Regions from separate parts of the Citrobacter sp. RHB25-C09 genome, predicted to be linked through region 4. Evidence: predicted binding sites of a transcription regulator. Region 4 holds the regulator's gene; each other region holds the start of a gene.
What was found. Region 4 encodes CRP, which controls carbon source genes, mostly activating them, when cyclic AMP is high. Its sites were predicted from a motif close to ATGTGANNNNNNTCACAT; they were not measured.
Positions count from the first base shown of each region.

Region 1: the regulator CRP is predicted to act here: its motif matches at 1,582-1,599, upstream of udp (uridine phosphorylase).
Region 2: the regulator CRP is predicted to act here: its motif matches at 2,064-2,081, upstream of HVY19_RS18880 (YjcB family protein).
Region 3: the regulator CRP is predicted to act here: its motif matches at 1,174-1,191, upstream of adhE (bifunctional acetaldehyde-CoA/alcohol dehydrogenase).

Region 1 is NZ_CP057483.1:4,256,129-4,259,532, reverse strand. It holds gene metE (5-methyltetrahydropteroyltriglutamate--homocysteine S-methyltransferase) at 1-610, shown strand, start outside; gene HVY19_RS20090 (dienelactone hydrolase family protein) at 656-1,465, opposite strand; gene udp (uridine phosphorylase) at 1,725-2,486, shown strand; gene rmuC (DNA recombination protein RmuC) at 2,626-3,404, shown strand, end outside.
Region 2 is NZ_CP057483.1:3,987,968-3,991,371, reverse strand. It holds gene uvrA (excinuclease ABC subunit UvrA) at 1-813, opposite strand, end outside; gene ssb1 (single-stranded DNA-binding protein SSB1) at 1,068-1,595, shown strand; gene HVY19_RS18880 (YjcB family protein) at 1,652-1,933, opposite strand; gene HVY19_RS18875 (EAL domain-containing protein) at 2,422-3,404, shown strand, end outside.
Region 3 is NZ_CP057483.1:2,342,513-2,345,916, reverse strand. It holds gene adhE (bifunctional acetaldehyde-CoA/alcohol dehydrogenase) at 1-951, opposite strand, end outside; gene ychE (NAAT family transporter YchE) at 1,511-2,158, shown strand; gene oppA (oligopeptide ABC transporter substrate-binding protein OppA) at 2,915-3,404, shown strand, end outside.
Region 4 is NZ_CP057483.1:381,907-385,310, forward strand. It holds gene HVY19_RS01700 (YccS/YhfK family putative transporter) at 1-856, opposite strand, end outside; gene crp (cAMP-activated global transcriptional regulator CRP) at 908-1,540, opposite strand; gene HVY19_RS01710 (OsmC family protein) at 1,847-2,251, shown strand; gene HVY19_RS01715 (phosphoribulokinase) at 2,347-3,216, opposite strand; gene HVY19_RS01720 (YheU family protein) at 3,269-3,404, opposite strand, start outside.

The DNA of each region.
Region 1 (3,404 bases), 510 kb from region 4:
GCTCACCGGGCCGGTAACCATTCTGTGCTGGTCGTTCCCTCGAGAGGACGTGACGCGGGAAACCATCGCGAAGCAAATTGCGCTGGCGCTGCGTGATGAAGTCGCCGATCTGGAAGCCGCAGGTATTGGCATCATTCAGATTGACGAACCGGCGCTGCGCGAAGGTCTGCCGCTACGCCGCAGTGACTGGGACGCGTACCTGCAGTGGGGCGTGGAGGCTTTTCGCATCAATGCGGCAGTGGCGAAAGACGACACGCAGATCCATACGCATATGTGTTATTGCGAGTTCAACGACATTATGGATTCCATCGCAGCACTGGATGCGGATGTCATCACCATTGAAACCTCGCGTTCAGATATGGAACTGCTGGAGTCGTTCGAAGAGTTCGATTATCCGAACGAAATTGGACCGGGCGTGTACGACATTCACTCGCCAAACGTTCCGAGCGTGGAGTGGATAGAAGCGTTGCTGAAAAAAGCGGCACAGCGTATCCCGGCGCAGCGCCTGTGGGTAAACCCGGATTGCGGCCTGAAAACCCGCGGCTGGCCAGAAACCCGCGCCGCGCTGGCGAACATGGTGCAAGCGGCGCAGAACCTGCGTCAGAGTTAATATGTAGGCCGGGTGAGGCGAAGCCGCCGCCCGGCATTTCACCTTTTACTTCTTGCTACCGTACCTGGCAAACCATTCAAGCATTCTCTGCCAGCCGTCTTTCGCAGATTCCTCGTGATAGCTGGCACGATAATCGGCATTAAACGCGTGTCCGGCGTCAGGGTAGACGATAATTTCCGTTGTGGCGTTAGCGGCACGCAGCGCCTGACGCATGGTTTCAACAGTATCCTGCGTGATGCTGTTATCCTGACCACCGTAGAGTCCCAACACCGGGGCATTCAGGTCGGTCGCCACATCGACAGGATGTTTTGGTGAATTCAGAGACTTATCACCAACCAGCTTGCCATACCAGGCAACGGCTGCTTTTAATTGCGGATTATGCGCGGCATACAGCCAGGTAATCCGACCGCCCCAGCAAAAGCCGGTGATCATCAGTCGATGTGCATCGCCACCGTTTCGGGCGGCCCAACTGGCGACGTGATCCAGATCGGCCAGCACCTGAGAGTCTGGCACTTTGGCGACCAGACCGCTTAATAGCGTCGGAATATCGGCGAAGTCATTGGGATCGCCTTCGCGAAAATAGAGTTCTGGTGCGATAGCCAGATACCCTTCCAGCGCCAGGCGACGGCAAATATCGCGGATATGTTCATGCACGCCAAAAATTTCTTGCACTACAATGACCACTGGCAGCGGGCCATCGCTCTGCTTTGGTCGGGCGTGATACGCTGGCATATCATCACCCTGGGAAGGGATCGACGTCATGCCGGCGACAATCGTATCATCCGGGGTATTAACCGTTGTTGAGGCAAGGGGAGAGGCCGCAGGTGCAAAGCCAGTTTGTTGTGTTAGTGTCATGGTATTCTCCGTACCCTTAAAAAATAGCGCAACGTTAACTATAGACAGCCTTTATCAAACCACACTGCCCTGGACAGTTCGATTGTTAAGCAGAAAAAGAAAGTGACGGGTCTTTATTGTGATCTAAATCACTATCTCAAGGTAAATTAATGCAATCGAATATCGTCATGGTGATGAGTGTCACGAAAACATCTCAGTACCTTCGGTAAAGTACCGCTTTGCTTCTTCTGACAAAAACCGAATCACAGAGGAGTTGTATATGTCTAAGTCTGATGTTTTTCATCTCGGCCTCACTAAAAACGATTTACAAGGGGCTACGCTGGCTATCGTCCCTGGCGATCCGGAGCGTGTTGAAAAAATCGCCGCGCTGATGGATAAGCCGGTTAAGCTGGCATCACATCGCGAATTCACGACCTGGCGTGCAGAACTGGATGGTAAGGCCATTATTGTCTGCTCGACCGGGATTGGTGGTCCGTCAACATCTATTGCGGTTGAAGAACTGGCGCAGTTAGGCATTCGCACCTTCCTGCGCATCGGTACTACCGGGGCGATTCAGCCACATATCAATGTGGGTGATGTTTTGGTTACTACAGCGTCTGTTCGTCTGGATGGCGCGAGCCTGCATTTTGCTCCGATGGAATTCCCGGCGGTAGCTGATTTCGAATGTACAACAGCGCTGGTTGAAGCCGCTAAATCCGTTGGCGCGACGACGCATATTGGCGTCACCGCTTCTTCAGATACCTTCTACCCAGGCCAGGAGCGCTACGATACCTACTCTGGTCGTGTGGTAAGCCGTTTCAAAGGTTCGATGGAAGAGTGGCAGGCCATGGGCGTAATGAACTATGAAATGGAATCTGCCACCCTGCTGACCATGTGTGCAAGCCAGGGTCTGCGCGCAGGGATGGTTGCGGGCGTTATCGTTAATCGTACCCAACAAGAGATCCCTAACGCCGAAACGATGAAGCAAACCGAAAGCCATGCGGTGAAAATCGTGGTGGAAGCGGCACGTCGTCTGATCTAGTCCTCCTCTCTGAGATAAAAGGCCGATACGTTCGGCCTTTATTTTTTGCGTAGCGCCTCGCAGGAAATTCCTTTAAAACTGGACGTTTATACAGCACAATTCTATGTTGTGCGGGTGAGTTGTAGCGTCGGGAGGCATTTTGGATATCTCAATCGTCATTTATGCGGTGATTGCACTGGTGGGCATTGCGCTTGGCTGGCTGATTGCCAGCTATCAGCATGCGCAACAAAAAGCCGAACAATTCGCCGAGCGCGAAGAGATGGTGGCGGCATTAAGCGCGACAAAACAACAGCTTGCTCAAAGTGACCACTGGCGCGATGAGTGTGAAATGCTCAATAACGAATTGCGCAATCTGCGCAGCATTAACTCCTCCCTTGAAGCCGATCTGCGTGAAGTCACAACGCGGATGGAAGCAACGCAGCAGCATGCGGAAGAGAAAATACGCCAGATGATAAACAGCGAGCAGCGCCTCAGCGAACAATTTGAAAACTTGGCTAACCGGATATTTGAACAAAGTAATCGCCGGGTTGATGAGCAAAACCGGCAGAGCCTTAATGGTTTGCTGACGCCGCTACGTGAACAGTTAGACGGCTTTCGTCGCCAGGTGCAGGAGAGCTTTGGTCAGGAAGCGCGCGAGCGTCATACCCTGGCGCACGAAATCCGCAATCTCCAACAGCTTAATGCGCAAATGGCGCAGGAGGCCGTTAACCTGACGCGTGCGCTGAAAGGGGATAACAAAACCCAGGGCAACTGGGGCGAGGTGGTGCTGACTCGCGTTCTGGAAGCTTCTGGTCTGCGCGAAGGTTACGAATACGAAACGCAGGTGAGCCTCGAAAATGACGTTCGTTCGCGGATGCAGCCCGATGTGATTGTGCGGTTGCCGCAGGGCAAAGATGTGGTGATCGACGCCAAAATGAC
Region 2 (3,404 bases), 780 kb from region 4:
GTTGAACGAGAACAAGCGAGGTTCCAGTTCACGCATGCTGTAGCCGCAAATCGGACAAGCAAAATTGGCGGAGAACAGCAGTTCTTCGGCTTTGGGATCGTCCATATCAGCCACGACAGCGGTACCGCCGGAAAGCTCCAGTGCGGTTTCAAAGGACTCCGCCAGACGGGTGCTGAGATCGTCACGGACTTTGAAACGATCGATCACCACTTCAATGGTGTGTTTCTTTTGCAGTTCCAGGCTCGGCGGATCGGAGAGATCGCAGACTTCGCCGTCGATACGGGCGCGGATATACCCCTGGCTTGCCAGGTTCTCCAGCGTTTTAGTGTGCTCGCCTTTACGTTCTTTAATCACGGGAGCTAACAGCATTAGCCGTTTGCCTTCGGGCTGTGACAGGACGTTATCGACCATCTGGCTCACCGTCTGCGCCGCCAGCGGGACATCGTGATCCGGGCAGCGCGGTTCGCCAACGCGGGCAAACAACAGACGCAGGTAGTCGTGAATCTCGGTAATGGTACCGACCGTCGAACGTGGGTTATGGGACGTCGATTTTTGCTCAATAGAGATGGCCGGTGACAGCCCCTCAATATGGTCGACATCCGGCTTTTCCATCAGCGACAGAAACTGGCGCGCGTAGGCGGAAAGGGATTCAACGTAACGACGCTGGCCTTCGGCATACAGCGTGTCGAAAGCGAGTGAGGATTTGCCTGAACCCGAAAGCCCGGTCACGACAATCAGCTTGTCGCGGGGGATAACGAGGTTGATGTTTTTGAGATTATGGGTGCGGGCGCCCCGAACTTCGATCTTATCCATTCACCTTTCCCGGATTAAACGCTACTTGCCCGGCTGCATGCATAGTGCGACCGGCGATCACAAACGGTTAATTATGACACAATATAACCTGAATGGATATACAGTATTGGAATGCAAAACGCAGTGTCTTGTGTAACAATGTCCGGCTGAGGTTGTTTCGCGGAATCCGCGTCACAACGTAGTAAAACCGCTATTGGTAATGCTACAATCGCGCGTTTACACTTATAAGAAATGTTTTTTCAGGAGACTCGATCATGGCCAGCAGAGGCGTAAATAAGGTTATTCTCGTGGGTAATCTGGGCCAGGACCCGGAAGTACGCTACATGCCGAATGGTGGCGCAGTTGCCAACATTACGCTGGCTACTTCCGAATCCTGGCGTGATAAGCAGACCGGCGAGATGAAAGAGCAGACTGAATGGCACCGCGTTGTGCTGTTTGGCAAACTGGCGGAAGTTGCCAGCGAATATCTGCGTAAAGGTTCTCAGGTCTACATTGAAGGTCAGCTGCGTACGCGCAAATGGACCGATCAGTCCGGCGTTGAGAAATACACCACCGAAGTCGTGGTAAACGTTGGCGGCACCATGCAGATGCTGGGTGGCCGTCAGGGTGGCGGCGCGCCGGCAGCGGGTGGTCAACAGCAGCAGGGTGGCTGGGGTCAGCCGCAGCAGCCGCAGGGCGGTAACCAGTTCAGCGGCGGCGCTCAGTCTCGTCCGCAGCAGTCTGCTCCGGCAGCACCGTCCAACGAACCGCCAATGGACTTTGATGACGATATTCCGTTCTGATGCTATGCATGTGAACTAACGCATTATAAAAAAGGCCTCCATTATGGAGGCCTTTTTTACGTCAATACCATCGGCCATTCCGGCGGGGTTTGACTCATCACTTCTACCATCACAGATTCGATGTTTTTCCAGATGGCGGAAACGTCCATCATCGTGATCCCCAGTAAACCCGTTGCAAACCAGCAGGCGGCAACCAGGCCCAGAGCGCTGCTGATTACGGCCAGACCAATATAGTCAGATTTGCGAAAGCGAATATTGAGCGTGCTGGCTAAAAACATGAGCACAGCGCTCAGCAGGGGCCAGCGGAGAAGAACCACACTAGTGGTGATGGTTGCCATGCAAGATTTCCTCTGAGAATAGCAGGTGCCCTGGACAGCGCGGCATTTCACGGTATGCGTGGTTCACTCTGGCTATCGGCAGGCATTCAGTTCGACGTTCAATGAAACACTGTTTCTCTTTCATTGATTTTTGTGAACTTTATCACATTTGTATGCTTATTCGCCAGTGGATTTACTGACTGAAAATGTATTTTTCTTCTACCAGTATGGGAAAGGCAAAAAGAGTAAACGTAATTTTGATTTGAGAAAGAGGCAACGAATTTTCAAAAATATCTACCCCTTTCGGATAGAGTCATATCCGAAATATAAAATTATCACCACTTCAGGTTTTCATTACGGTCGAATATTATCACCATCCTGCAATATCGGACTAACGCATACAAAAGTCTGTTGCTAATATTGATAGATTAATGCAACGTAATCGCCAGTGTGATTGAGTACCGGCCTTGATGATAACGGGCACATTATATGCAGGGATATTAGCTGAGATGAATCATCGGGCACGACGCAAGTTGCTGAGGTTCCTTGGGGTCATCATGGTGGTTTTGTTCTCCGTGATGCTGGCGCTATGGTTTGCCCACCTGCGGGCCGTCTCGGAAACCAGTAACCAATTGCGTACCTTTGCGCAGTTAGCGTTAGATAAAACAGAACTGGTCATTCTTCAGGCGGATTTAGCCCTCGATGCGGCTGAGCAGTATCAGGGACAAACGTGTACCCCGGCACATCAACAAAGAATGTTAAATATTATTCGCGGGCGTCTGTATATCAGTGAGCTAATTTATGCTCAGGGCGATCGTTTTTTATGCTCCACGGTAATGCTGCCAGCCACGCCTTATATAATGCCAACGGCAGACTATAAGCGAAAACCAAACCTCTCCCTTTATTACTATCGCGATACGCCTTTTTTTACCGGCTATAAAATGACGTATATGCAGCGCGGGAACTATGTCGCGGTGATTAACCCATTATCTTATAGCGAGGTTATGTCGGATGACGCGACGCTTGCCTGGGGCGTTTACGATACGGTGACGGACACGTTTTTCTCGGTCAGTGAACAGGCCTGGGTCAATGAGTTATTACCGCTGGTGCGAGAAGATCTCCCCATCTTTCAGCAGAATGGCCGATTTTACGCGATAGTCCATTCCACGAAACGTCCCATTGCCGTGATTGTGTTTACCGCCATGGCCCGGTTTTATCAGAATCGTTATCAGCAAATTGTCGTGATGCTCCCGTTCGCCCTCGTCAGCAGTATTTTGCTACTACTGCTATGGTCGCGTGCACGGCAACGGTATTATTCGCCGCATCGAATGTTGCAACGGGCACTCAGACAGCGCCAGCTTCGCCTCTATTATCAACCGATCATGGATATCAAAAATGAAAATTGCGTAGGGGCTGAAGCGCTCTTACGCTGGCCGGGAGATAATGGTCAGGTGATGAGCCCGACCGAGTTCATTCCGCTGGCGGAAAAAGA
Region 3 (3,404 bases), 2.0 Mb from region 4:
CTTAGTGGTTTCAGGTACGGAGAAGCCTGCCAGTTCAGCAATTTTATAAGCTGGCTGACCAACGATAGCCGCATTCAGGGCGCCATTTTTCAGGATGATATCCTGAACTGCTTTCAGCTCTTTGCCTTGCAGCATGTAGCCGCCGTGGCTGGCGAAACGTTCACGCACAGCGTCATAAACGGAATCAACGACAACAACAGACTGTTCAGACGCACAGATAACGCCGTTATCAAAGGTCTTAGACATCAGAACAGAAGCGACAGCACGCTTGATATCAGCCGTTTCGTCGATAACTACCGGAGTGTTACCCGCGCCAACGCCGATAGCCGGTTTACCAGAGCTGTACGCTGCTTTAACCATACCAGGACCACCAGTTGCGAGAATCAGGTTAATGTCCGGATGGTGCATCAGCGCGTTAGACAGTTCTACGGAAGGCTGATCGATCCAGCCGATCAGATCTTTCGGTGCGCCCGCAGCAATTGCAGCCTGCAGCACGATATCTGCTGCTTTGTTGGTTGCGTCTTTAGCACGCGGATGCGGGGAGAAGATAATCGCGTTACGGGTCTTCAGGCTGATCAGAGATTTGAAGATCGCAGTAGAAGTCGGGTTGGTGGTAGGTACGATACCGCAAATAATGCCGATAGGTTCAGCAATAGTGATAGTCCCGAAGGTGTCGTCTTCAGAGAGGACGCCACAGGTCTTTTCATCTTTATAAGCGTTATAGATGTATTCGGAAGCAAAGTGGTTTTTAATCACTTTATCTTCGACGATACCCATGCCGGATTCGGCAACGGCCATCTTAGCGAGAGGGATTCGAGCATCTGCAGCGGCCAGAGCGGCGGCGCGGAAGATTTTATCAACTTGTTCTTGAGTGAAACTGGCATATTCACGCTGGGCTTTTTTTACGCGCTCTACGAGTGCGTTAAGTTCAGCGACATTAGTAACAGCCATAATGCTCTCCTGATAATGTTAAACTTTTTTAGTAAATCATCTGCTCGCTTCGAGAGTATAGACTTTACAGTGTCTGTTTGTGTGACTCTCTAAAAATCAATCACTTACTTAACGTCCAGTTTGCTCTGATTTACTAAAAGAGCTTATGCGTTTTCGTCATTTAACTCTAACGCGTTACTTCCAGGTGGCGTAAGCAAGGTTACTCACTTCTGAGTAGTAATTATGTGATCTGGATCAAGATTAAGCAAAGCTGACACCTTTCAGCAGGCCATTTTAGCCATTAACGCTAAGTGTTGATGAATTGTAGTAATGAATGGAATAAAAGTTAACATAGGTAAAATAAATAAGTAACAGAAAATAAAGATGTCTTTTTCGCGCGTCAGCAGGTGAAATGTGCTATGAAAAGGCGTATCTTCGGCACGGTTTTACCCTGTACTTGTAGAGTGTCCGATTGACGGCTTTTGGCCCGTTCTGGCGCGGCGGCAACGCAACTGCACGACACAGGGTACTTTGTCACTGATAACTTTATTTCTATACGGCTAACGCTTCGGAGCTAACCGTGATTCAGACGCTGTTTGATTTTCCTGTTTACTTCAAGTTTTTCATCGGGTTATTTGCGTTGGTTAACCCGGTAGGGATTATTCCCGTTTTTATCAGCATGACCAGTTACCAGACGGCCGTGGCGCGTAATAAAACCAACCTGACCGCCAACCTCTCTGTCGCGATTATTTTGTGGACCTCATTATTTCTGGGCGATGGAATTCTGCAACTGTTCGGCATTTCTATCGACTCGTTCAGGATCGCGGGGGGCATCCTTGTGGTGACCATCGCAATGTCAATGATCAGCGGTAAGCTGGGTGAAGATAAGCAGAATAAACAGGAAAAATCAGAAACCGCAATCCGCGAAAGCGTCGGCGTTGTTCCGCTAGCTCTGCCACTAATGGCTGGGCCGGGTGCCATTAGCTCGACGATTGTCTGGGGAACGCGTTACCACAGCGTGATGTATTTGTTCGGGTTCTTTGTGGCAATCGCCATTTTTGCCCTCTGTTGTTGGGGGTTATTCCGTATGGCGCCGTGGTTGGTTCGCGTATTAGGACAAACGGGCATTAACGTGATCACCCGTATAATGGGTCTTCTGTTAATGGCGCTGGGTATTGAATTTATCGTAACGGGTATTAAAGCGATATTCCCTGGGCTTTTGAATTAATTCACTTTCATATGAAACGGAACCGTCATGGTTCCGTTTGTCTATTATTCATTGTCACCATCCTCACTTTTAGCCTTCTTAGCGTGAAATCGCTAAAACCCTACACTTCTTAAGCAAAATAAAAAATATTGATTTTATTGGTATTTATTAATGTACGTATGCTTTCTGAGCAGTCCTGTCATGTTATTTATCACACATCATTATCCGGGACTTGCTCAAGGTTTGGCGAAATGATATTAGTTAATTCAATGTCATTATAGATGAATGTGCTAAATAATAATCAATTGTTAAATTTTCATAGTCTATAGCGGTTGAGATGTCTTGTGACGCTTCATTCGTTATGCTTGAATGTTAACTGACTGATTAATTAAGAAAAAATTGAAAATAATCTGCTTCGGACCGTTCCCCGGAAGTCGTTTTTTTTCGCTAAAAGAGAATTGCTTAACAAATCTGTAAATTGTATTGGCGGCAGATCGGCGCATTTGTTATTTTCCGAAGGACTCATTTGCCGCCAAATAGCGCTCTGATGAGAATAATTTTCATCTGAATGTGTAGCAGATAAGAATGCGCTTTCGACAGGGAAAGCGCATACAGAATCGACGCAAGGCGGTCATACGAACCGCCAGAATAAATAAAGTCGGTGATAGCGTGCAGTGAACGACCTGACAGCAGAAAGTCTCCGGTGCTGTTCAGGGATCCTTAACGGGATTAACAGGCTGGTTAAACCAGTAATTATAATGAGGGAGTACAAACACAATGACCAACACGAAGAAAAGTTTAGTGGCTGCAGGGATCCTTTCTGCACTAATCGCAGGCAATGTTGCTCAGGCGGCGAATGTACCTGCCGGCGTGCAACTGGCAGAAAAGCAGACGCTGGTGCGTAATAATGGCTCGGAAGTTCAGTCACTCGATCCGCACAAAATCGAAGGTGTGCCGGAATCGAATATCAGCCGCGACCTGTTTGAAGGGTTAATTATCAGCGATGTTGAGGGCAAACCCTCTCCGGGCGTGGCGGAAAAATGGGATAACAAAGATTTTAAAGTCTGGACTTTCCATCTGCGTAAAGACGCGAAATGGTCTGATGGTTCACCCGTTACCGCGCAGGATTTTGTCTACAGCTGGCAGCGTCTGTCCGATCCAAATACCGCATCGCCTTACGCCAGTTATCTGCAATACGGCCATATCGTAAATATTGACGATATCGTTGCCGGGAAAAAGCCGGTCACCGATCTGGGCGTGAAAGCGA
Region 4 (3,404 bases):
GATAAAGAATATCATCGGCTAACACCCGCAGACGGGCTGCGATAACCTGCGCGTTCCAGCGGATGACCTGTTCCGCATGGCTGCGTTCGACCAGCTTCTGTACCTCCTCCGGCTGATGCAGACTGACCGAGATATGCTCCTGCAGATCAAGTGCTTCCTGAAATGCGCGCAGCATTCGCTTGTAGTCATTATTGCGATGCGCGGAAAGCATATGCATTTGCTGATAGCACTGGGTAATCAGATCGACGGCTTTCTGTTGCCGGGCCAGCAGCGGCGGCAGGGCTTTTTCCGGATCGGTATGCTGTGTCAGCATGCTGTATTTCGCTTCACAATAATCGGCGAGTTCACGGTATAGCAGGCTAAGCGACTCACGTAGGGGTTGTTCACGCCATAGCCAGAGCCAGAACCAGTTGAACAATCCGTACCATAAGGTGCCCAGGGCATAGATGAGCAGTGGTTCCCAGACCGGCATATTCCCGGCCAGACTCAGCGTGAAAATCGCGGCGATCAGCGACGCCGGAAGCAGCCTGGCGTGGAGCGCGCTTAACTCTGCCGTGACGCCGAGAGTCAGCGTTAGCCCGGTCAGGATCAACGGCAGGGGGACGTCCTGAAACAACAGCAGTTGCATCACCAGACTGCATCCGGCAAACAGCGATGCGCCAATGATCAGACGTTTGAAGAAGCGCTTATGTGGAGTGTCGAGCCCGGCGATATTGCAGCAGGCGGGGACGAGAGCAAAGAGTAAGCCCAGATGTAACTGACCAATGAACAGCCCGATGCCCACAGGTAAACACAACACCAACGTTTGGCGTAGTGCGTAGTTGATCTCCGGGTGATAAATCAGTCTGCGCCACATGGGTAAAACAAAAAACGGCGCGCTACACAGTAACGCACCGTTTCGACGGAATTAACGTGTACCGTAAACGACGATAGTCTTACCGTGTGCGGAGATCAGATTCTGATCTTCCAGCATTTTCAGGATACGACCAACGGTTTCACGAGAGCAGCCAACGATTTGACCAATCTCCTGGCGAGTGATTTTGATCTGCATGCCATCCGGGTGAGTCATCGCATCTGGTTGTTTCGCCAGGTTCAGCAGAGTCTGGGCGATACGACCGGTTACGTCGAGGAAAGCCAGGTTACCGACTTTTTCAGATGTAACTTGCAGACGACGAGCCATCTGAGAAGACAGGCGCATCAGAATATCCGGGTTTACCTGAATCAACTGGCGGAATTTTTTGTAGGAAATCTCAGCCACTTCACATGCTGTTTTAGCACGTACCCATGCGCTACGTTCCTGGCCTTCTTCAAACAGGCCCAATTCGCCAATAAAATCACCCTGATTCAGATAAGAAAGGATCATTTCTTTCCCTTCCTCATCTTTAATCAACACAGCCACTGAGCCTTTAACGATGTAGTACAACGTTTCCGCTTTTTCACCCTGGTGAATCAGCGTGCTCTTCGACGGGTACTTATGAATGTGGCAATGAGACAAGAACCATTCGAGAGTCGGGTCTGTTTGCGGTTTGCCAAGCACCATGCGCGATTATCCTCTGTTATAAGCTGTCTCCAGAGTCAGAAAAAGTCGCTGCTCTGGGTTTGCAAAAAAATGCTTCCCGAATCCTGGGAAGAGGCCGACAAAAACGAACTTCAGCCTGTAAATTGATGTCCTCTGCATACATGTGGTACGTCAATATATTACTGTAGCATCCTGACTGTTTTAGCATAGCTTTAGCCGTGTGTCTCCTGGTGTCTCGCTTCAGCATGACGCAGGTCGCCTTCCGTTGCGAGAATTGTTATGTGCGCGTAATCTGTAAGGAAAATTAACGCACTGGAGTTAAAAATTATGCAAGCGCGTGTTAAATGGGTTGAGGGTTTAACCTTCCTTGGGGAGTCCGCTTCCGGGCACCAGATTTTGATGGACGGTAATTCAGGTGACAAAGCCCCCAGTCCGATGGAAATGGTGCTGATGGCGGCGGGGGGATGTAGCGCGATTGATGTCGTTTCTATCCTGCAGAAAGGCCGTCAGGATGTGACCAACTGTGAAGTCAAACTGACGTCTGAACGTCGTGAAGAAGCACCACGCCTGTTCACCCATATTAATCTGCACTTTATTGTGACCGGCAATGAGCTGAAAGATGCCGCCGTCGCACGTGCGGTGGATCTCTCTGCGGAGAAGTATTGTTCTGTGGCGCTGATGCTGGAAAAAGCCGTCAACATTACCCATTCGTATGAAGTGATTGCGGCGTAATGGTCAGTGCCTGATGGCGCTGCGCTTATCAGGCCTACAGCAGGCGTCGTTTTGTAGGCCGGATAAGGCGTAGCCGCCATCCGGCAAACCTCACTTTACTCGATTTTTTTGCCTTCCATCAGTCGCTGTACCAGCGGCAGCATAATCAGTTCCATTGCCAGCCCCATCTTGCCGCCCGGCACCACTAATGTATTGATATGCGAAATGAATGAGCCCTGCAGCATCGCCAACAGCCAGGGGAAATCGATCCCCTCAAGATTACGAAAATGAATCACGACAAAGCTTTCATCCAGTGACGGAATACCTCTCGCCGCGAACGGGTTGGAAGTATCTACCGTAGGGACGCGCTGGAAGTTAATATGCGTGCGGGAAAACTGTGGGGTGATGTAATTGATATAGTCATCCATGGACCGGACCACGGAGTCCATCACTGCTTCGCGGGAATGACCGCGTTCACCCGTGTCGCGGATTAATTTTTGGATCCACTCCAGGTTAACGATGGGCACTACGCCCACCAGCAGATCCACATGACTTGCGACTTCGTGCTGTGGCGTCACTACGCCGCCGTGTAGCCCTTCATAGAACAGCACATCTGTGGGCTCCGGCAGAGGCTGCCAGGGGGTAAACGTACCCGGCACCTGATTCCACGGTACAGCTTCGTCGTAGGTGTGCAGGTACTTGCGCGACTGGCCTTTGCCCGTCTGCCCGTATTCAATAAAGGTTTGTTCCAGTAGGCCAAAGTCGTTGGCTTCGGGACCAAAATAGCTGATATGCCGCCCGGCGTCTCGCGCCTTGCGGATCGCCATGTCCATCTCCGGACGGGTATAGCGATGAAAACTGTCGCCTTCCACCTCGGCTGCGCGCAGATTTAACTGGGCAAAAATTTTACGAAACGCGAGGCTGGTGGTGGTGGTCCCCGCGCCACTGGATCCTGTTACTGCAATCACCGGATGTTTGGCAGACATAACAACTCCATGAATTCGTTGTAATTATAGTGTCGTCCGCCGACGGGGCGAGTTATTCGCGGAACTGTTTTCGCGGCATAATATTGACCGTTTCGTGCAGTTCAGACCATACCAGTACCGCTTCTCCGCACTGGAGTTGGCGTTTGACGTCGGCGACTTTTTGCTCAAGGGTACGTTCATGTTCACCA